Thermogutta terrifontis: one gene and its partner. Each later gene encodes a partner of the first gene's protein in a complex. Links are inferred from orthologs where the notes say so. Each region holds a gene or a part of one and is shown on either strand. Other genes may lie near its edges.

Evidence for each region.
Region 2: the proteins of hisF (region 1) and hisH are in contact, whole or in part, in a crystal structure (PDB 6RU0), measured with the Thermotoga maritima proteins. The link is inferred for Thermogutta terrifontis from one-to-one orthologs. Residues at the interface, in WP_004080486.1 of Thermotoga maritima: Met1, Leu2, Ala3, Arg5, Ser40, Glu41, Asp45, Glu46, Ala70, Glu71, Ile73, Asp74, Ile75, Pro76, Phe77, Asp98, Lys99, Ser122, Gln123, Glu161, Thr195, Leu196, Asn247, Arg249, Glu251; in WP_004080484.1 of Thermotoga maritima: Asn15, Arg18, Arg22, Arg117, Leu118, Pro119, His120, Met121, Gly122, Trp123, Asn124, Asn134, Gly135, Tyr136, Tyr138, Val140, Tyr158, Glu180, Lys181, Ser182, Ser183, Lys184, Ile185.

Annotation. Positions count from the first base shown.
Region 1 is NZ_CP018477.1:613,282-616,334, reverse strand. What follows is about bases 110-2,839. They hold hisF (imidazole glycerol phosphate synthase subunit HisF), read left to right. Parts: upstream 110-955; coding sequence 956-1,723; downstream 1,724-2,839. Other genes in these bases: THTE_RS02260 (type IV pilus twitching motility protein PilT), read left to right, coding at 1,894-2,839; THTE_RS02270 (HAD family hydrolase), read left to right, coding at 194-862. Also shown: more of THTE_RS02260, read left to right, coding at 2,840-3,042.
Region 2 is NZ_CP018477.1:3,142,554-3,145,672, reverse strand. Bases 211-3,006 are described here. They hold hisH (imidazole glycerol phosphate synthase subunit HisH), read left to right. Parts: upstream 211-1,169; coding sequence 1,170-1,844; downstream 1,845-3,006. Other genes in these bases: THTE_RS11715 (hypothetical protein), read right to left, coding at 1,926-2,348; THTE_RS11725 (serine/threonine protein kinase), read left to right, coding at 237-1,130. UniProt on the Escherichia coli protein: IGPS catalyzes the conversion of PRFAR and glutamine to IGP, AICAR and glutamate. The HisH subunit catalyzes the hydrolysis of glutamine to glutamate and ammonia as part of the synthesis of IGP and AICAR.

The DNA of each region.
Region 1 (3,053 bases):
TTCAAAAAGGAAACCAAAATGAAAGATTCGCAAGAGGTTATCGCACCTCGGGCTGGTTCCTTGAAAGCGTTCCGCCGCTCGATGGGCGTGTTACTCCGAAGGGGGCGAGAAAGACATATTTCGCGCATGCTGCTCGAAGGCTAGCTGCGGTCATTGACGTCAGTCTGCAAAAAGGTGACACCGGATCACAACGATGGAGAAACTGGCCGTTATCTTCGATATGGATGGCGTCCTCATCGACTCGTACCATGCGCACTTTGAGAGCTGGCGGATCATTGCGGCGGAAGAGGGTCTCCAGATCACCGAGGAACAATTTGCCAAAACATTCGGGCGAACGAGTCGCGAAATCATCGCCGCTCTGTGGGGACAGCACACGCCGAACGACGCCAAGATTCTGGAACTGGATGAGCGAAAAGAGGCGGCATTTCGCGAACTGATTAGGGAGAATTTTCCCATCATGCCGGGTGCCCCGGAGCTTCTGGAATCACTCCATCAGGCGGGTTTCGCATTGGCGATTGGCTCGTCTGGCCCACCGGAGAACGTGGAGTTGACCGTGCGGAAGTTGGGGCCGGCCGCCCATTTCGGAGCGATCGTCACAGGCAAGGACGTGACCCGGGGGAAACCTGATCCCCAAGTATTTCTTCTGGCGGCGGAGCGTCTGGGTGTTGATCCCCGCTACTGTGCCGTGGTGGAAGATGCACCGCCGGGCATTGAGGCGGCGCACCGGGCGGGGATGAAGGCCGTTGGACTGGCCAGCACAGGTCGAACAAAAGAAATGCTGGCGGCGGCTGATCTGGTGGTGTCCTCTTTGAAGGAACTGTCTCCGGCGGTTTTTCGTAGGCTCATTCTGGGCGAAGAGTGAACGCCGAACGTGGAAGCACCGAACAAAAAGTTGGCTGGTGCCAGACGAATGAATGGCGGTTAAGGTTTGGATGGTGGATGATCAGAGGTCGCCATGCTGGCGAAGCGTGTGATTCCGTGTCTCGATGTTGATCGTGGCCGCGTCGTCAAGGGGACCAAGTTTCTCAACCTCCGCGATGCCGGTGACCCCGTGGAAGTGGCCGCCCGATACGAAGAAGAAGGCGCTGACGAGTTGGTCTTTCTGGATATCACGGCCAGCCATGAGGGACGGGAGATCATGCTGGACGTCGTTCGGCGGACCGCGGAGGTGGTCTTCATGCCATTGACGGTAGGTGGTGGCATCCGCACCCTGGACGACATCCGCAAGCTCCTCAACGCGGGGGCGGATAAGGTCTCCATCAATTCGGCCGCTTGCCGGAATCCTGAATTTGTCTATCAGGCGGCTCGCAGATTCGGCAGTCAGTGCATCGTCGTGAACATTGACCCCAAACGCGTCATCAAGGACGGCAAAGAGTTCTGGGAGGTCCATATCAACGGCGGGCGGGTGGGCACCGGACTGGAGGCGGTGGCCTGGGCGAAAGAGGTGGAACGGCTGGGCGCCGGGGAGATCGTGCTGACCTCGATGGATGCAGACGGCACGCAGGCCGGCTACGATCTGGAGATCACCCGAGCCGTGCGGGAGGTCGTGTCGATTCCCCTTGTGGCCAGTGGTGGGGCGGGGTGCCCCCAGCACATGGCCGACGCGATTCTCAAAGCGGGGGCCGACGCCGTACTGGCCGCCGGAATCTTCCATTTCGGCCAGTACACGATCCGAGAGACCAAGGAGTATCTGCGCCGCTGCGGAATCCCGGTCCGGCTGTGAAGGGCCTACGTTTCCGCCACAGGCGTTTCCGATCATAATAAACATTTGGTTGGGTACGTGGGGGTTCCGGGAAAGGAGGCCTTGGCGCCGCACGGAGGGGTCTTGTCGCAGGGGCGGGCAGACCGCCCTGTAGCTCAGGCACGTCATCGCAGAAAAGCGAGGTTGGGAAAATGGCTACAATGCAGGAGCCGGTTCGGCCAGTATTCGGCAAGCGACCCAAAAATCTGGAAATCGATAAACTCTTCCGCGCTCTGGTCAAATTCGAGGGGAGCGACCTTCACTTGAAAGTCGGCAGACCGCCGTATATCCGGGTCGCGGGATCGCTGCGACCGTTAAACCACCCTCCGATTGATGAAGAGCAGATGATCCGGCTGATCCTGCCCATGCTGGACGAGCGACTGCGTCGCATCCTGGAGGAAGACGGAGGGTGCGATTTCGCCCACGTCGTGGATGTGGACGGCGTGACGTGGCGTTTTCGGGTGAACGTGCTTCAGCAGATGGGCTACCTGGGATTGGTGGCGCGACGCATCAATAACTACATCCCGGACTTCGAAAAACTCAATTTGCCCCCAATTCTGGAGAAGCTCTGTCAGTTTGATCAGGGGATGATTCTTCTCGCTGGTGTGACGGGGTCCGGTAAGAGTACGACCATTGCGTCGATGCTCAACTGGATCAATCGCCATTACCGCAAGCACATTCTCACCCTGGAAGACCCCATTGAGTTCACCTTCACGGAGGACAAATGTCTGATCAACCAGCGGGAAATCGGCATCGATGTGAAAAACTTCATGATCGGTATGAAACACGCCGTGCGTGAGGACCCGGACGTCATGCTCGTGGGCGAAATGCGTGACCGGGAGACCTTCGAGACGGCGATCCAGGCCGCGGAAACCGGGCACCTTGTGTTCGGAACAATCCACGCTTCCAGCGCCCCGAGCACCATCAGCCGTATTCTGGACCTGTTCCCGCAGGAGATGCACCGGGCAATCCGTAGTGCAATTGCCTTCAACATGAAGGCCATTATCGCCCAAAAGCTGCTGCCTTCCATTCATCCCGATTTCAAACGCGTGCCGGCTGTGGAGATCATGATTTTTAATCCCATGGTCAAGAAGCTGGTTCTGGAAGAGCAGGACCAGAAGCTGGCGGACGTCATTCGCATGTCGAAAGAGGAAGGCATGCAGGATTTCACGATGAGTCTGAAGGACCTTGTGGAGCGACGCCTGATCGATCGCGCCACGGCCTTCGAAGTGGCTCCCAATCCGGAAGCTCTCCAGATGGCTTTGAAAGGGATCGAAGTCAAGGCACCTGGGATTCTCTGATAGGCAACCTC
Region 2 (3,119 bases), 2.5 Mb from region 1 along the record:
CTGCAAAGCGCACGTGGCAGGTACGTCCCTCCGAAAGCGGGTGTCATCGGACTGAATCTCGCTCCTGATCAAGGTGTCGTCGAGGTCCGCCCCCTTTTCCAGCAGGAGAAAAGTGGGGCTGACTCAGTTCGGAGCTTTCTTGCCCGAGCGGTAGGAGCCATTTAAACTAGCCATAAGGGTGATTGGGGCCAGCAGTTCGCGAGGGGGCTTCTGGGAAGATCAGTGACGGATCAAACATGGTACTTAAGCTCCTTCAATCCTTATTCGGACGCTCTTCCAAAGGCATCAAGCCCCGGAAGAAGGTCGATATTGCCGCCCGATTCAAAATCCTCCGAGAAGGCGTGGCGGGAACGATGTCCAAGTTCTATGTGGCGATGGACCGCGAACGGGGCGAAATCGTAGGCCTGAAAATTTGCGATCCCCAAAAAACAGCCGCGTACGAAGCCCGCTTTAAAGGCCTCAATAAACCCAGCGAAGGCGAAATCGCCACACTCTTCGTCCACCCCTACATCGTGATGACCTACGAATACGGGTGGACAACGAATGACGAACCCTATCTGGTCATGGAGTATCTTGAGGGCGGCGGTTTGAATGGCCATCTCGTGGCGAAAAGTCCGTTTTTGTTCCAACGGCCTCTCTTGCCGTATATCCGACAGGTGGCAGAAGCCGTGGCCGTCGTTCATGAAGCCGGCTTCATTCACCGCGATATCTGTCCCCGCAACCTCATGTTCAATCGGGACTTCAGCATTCTCAAACTGACCGACTTCGGTCTGAGCGTACCAGCCACACCGCCGTTCATGGCGCCGGGAAACCGCAGCGGAACACCCAACTACATGGCGCCTGAGTTGGTGCGGCGTTACCCCACCGATCAACGTCTGGATGTTTTCTCGTTCGGAGTGAGCATGTACGAGCTGCTCACATTCGAACTCCCATGGGAGCGGGGCACAACCGGCATGGCGGCCATGGCGCATGATAAGCCGCCAGCGGATATTCGACGTTATCGGCCACAGATCCATCCCGACCTGGCGGCGGCCATCCATGCCTGCATTGAACCCAATAAAGAAAAGCGGTGTCCTTCCATGAGACGGTTTTTGGAAATGATCGCGCACCTGGAATCAACTGATTTGTGAGGTGGTTTTCGTCAGGCTTGGTGAAACTGGCGGAGTCCTATGACGGCACCCCAATTCGAACCTGGCAGTGTCACGATCGTCGATTATGGAATGGGGAATCTGAGGAGCGTCCAAAAGGCGTTCGAAAGGCTGGGACTCCGCGCGGAGGTCACTGATGATCCAAATCGGGTGATGAATGCCGAGCGGCTTGTTCTTCCCGGCGTGGGGGCCTTCGGCGATGCGATGGCGGAGTTAAAACGGCGGGAACTCGTCAAGCCGATCCTCCGCTTCATCGAATCTGGGCGTCCCTTTCTGGGAATCTGCCTGGGACTTCAGCTCCTTTTCGAAAAAAGTTACGAGAACGGTCCAATTCCCGGTTTCGGACTGTTGCGGGGCGAGGTTGTTCGTTTTGAATTGCCGCACGGATGGAGCGTCCCGCACATGGGCTGGAATCAGGTGCGACAGGAATGCCCCAATCCACTGATGACGGGCATCCCGGACGAAAGTTACTTCTACTTTGTGCACTCGTATTACGTCGTTCCGCTGGACGCCGAAGTCGTTGCCGGGACCACCGAGTACAAAATCCGATTCTGCTCCATGGTCCGGCAGGATAATGTCTTTGCCACCCAATTTCACCCTGAGAAAAGCCAGGCCCTGGGCCTCAAACTTCTCGCCAACTTTGCCGGCCTTGCCGCCCCAACGTCACCGGCCTCCTCGATTTCGGTACAACCTTGATTGCGGGGCGAAAATATTCCGAGAAATCATTGGCCGGATGGTCGGTATGCTTGTGTTCAGGGGGTTACATCGAGAGTCTGATCAGCAGGACTCCAGGACCCGCAAGAATCGGCCGCCGCTCTCGTACCAACCATGCTGAGTGAATTGCGTCCAGAGGAGTTCCAGAAGGAGCGACGCCCGCTGCCCTGCGTTTTCCAGCGTCACGCAGGCAATTCGGCTGGGTAACGGCCGCGGGTGATAGAAGCCAATCCCAGTCTCCGATAAATGCTTCCCAACCACAACCAGCGAGGCGCCCTGCCGAGAGCTACCGTCGGAACTCATAGGTTGGAGTTGCACGAGATAAGGGAACGGAAATCGCGGTGACTGTCGCCGCTCATTTTCATAGGGTTCGGGATAAATCGTGGCAAGGACGCGCCGGACAGCGGCCTGCACCGACCCGCCCGATGATTCCGACCACAAAGGTTGCCAGTAACTGGCTGGTGATGTGACATCAGCGAGGCTCATCACTCGATCTCCTCCCAGTAAGCCGATGATTGAGCTTGGGAAAACCGGGCATCGTCCCGGGCGTGCCCCGGCATCAGGGCCATCCGTGTCCCGTCAATTGCACATCCATCCGTATGGGGACCGGTCCACGATGCGCCGGTGCCCGACAATTCTGCCACCCGATTTTGCGTGTTTACGCTCCCTGAGACGGCACTTTCTCCCTGGTGGAATAACCCGGGTTACCTGGGTCACTTCAGAAGAAGCCGCTCCTGGCAAATCAGTGGCCTGCCGTATCTCTTTCGATCCTGGCGTCAGCGTTCCTCTTAGAAGAGATGCTTCTCAAGGTTGCCCACGGCCGGCCAACACCCGAATCTGGCGAAACCTCACTCAAGGCGTCATGACAACCCTAGGTTATGAATGAAAGTCTGTCAAGGGAAAAAGTCGCAACTCGGCGATCGGACGGCCTACCGGCGAGGATTGGAACTCGTATTCTGCGAAAGTTTTATTTCTTGCAAAAATCTTGCCTCAGTCAAAAATCAGGGGGGCATGGTTTCTTTAACGCTGTTTTTGCTGCGGCCGACTCTCGCGCAAACGCGGCGTGGTCCATTACCAAAGATTTGGACAGGCGTATAAAAAGCCCTCCGCCAAGGCTGATCAAATCGTGGAGGCAACGCCGCGGTGGTGCCCTGCTTTAAGCCTCTTCATGGATGATCGAAGCCCATCTGCCTACGCCCATGTGTTAGCAAAAAATAGCGAAAACAGGAAAAAACTATTCGCCAAAGCTCGGCGTAC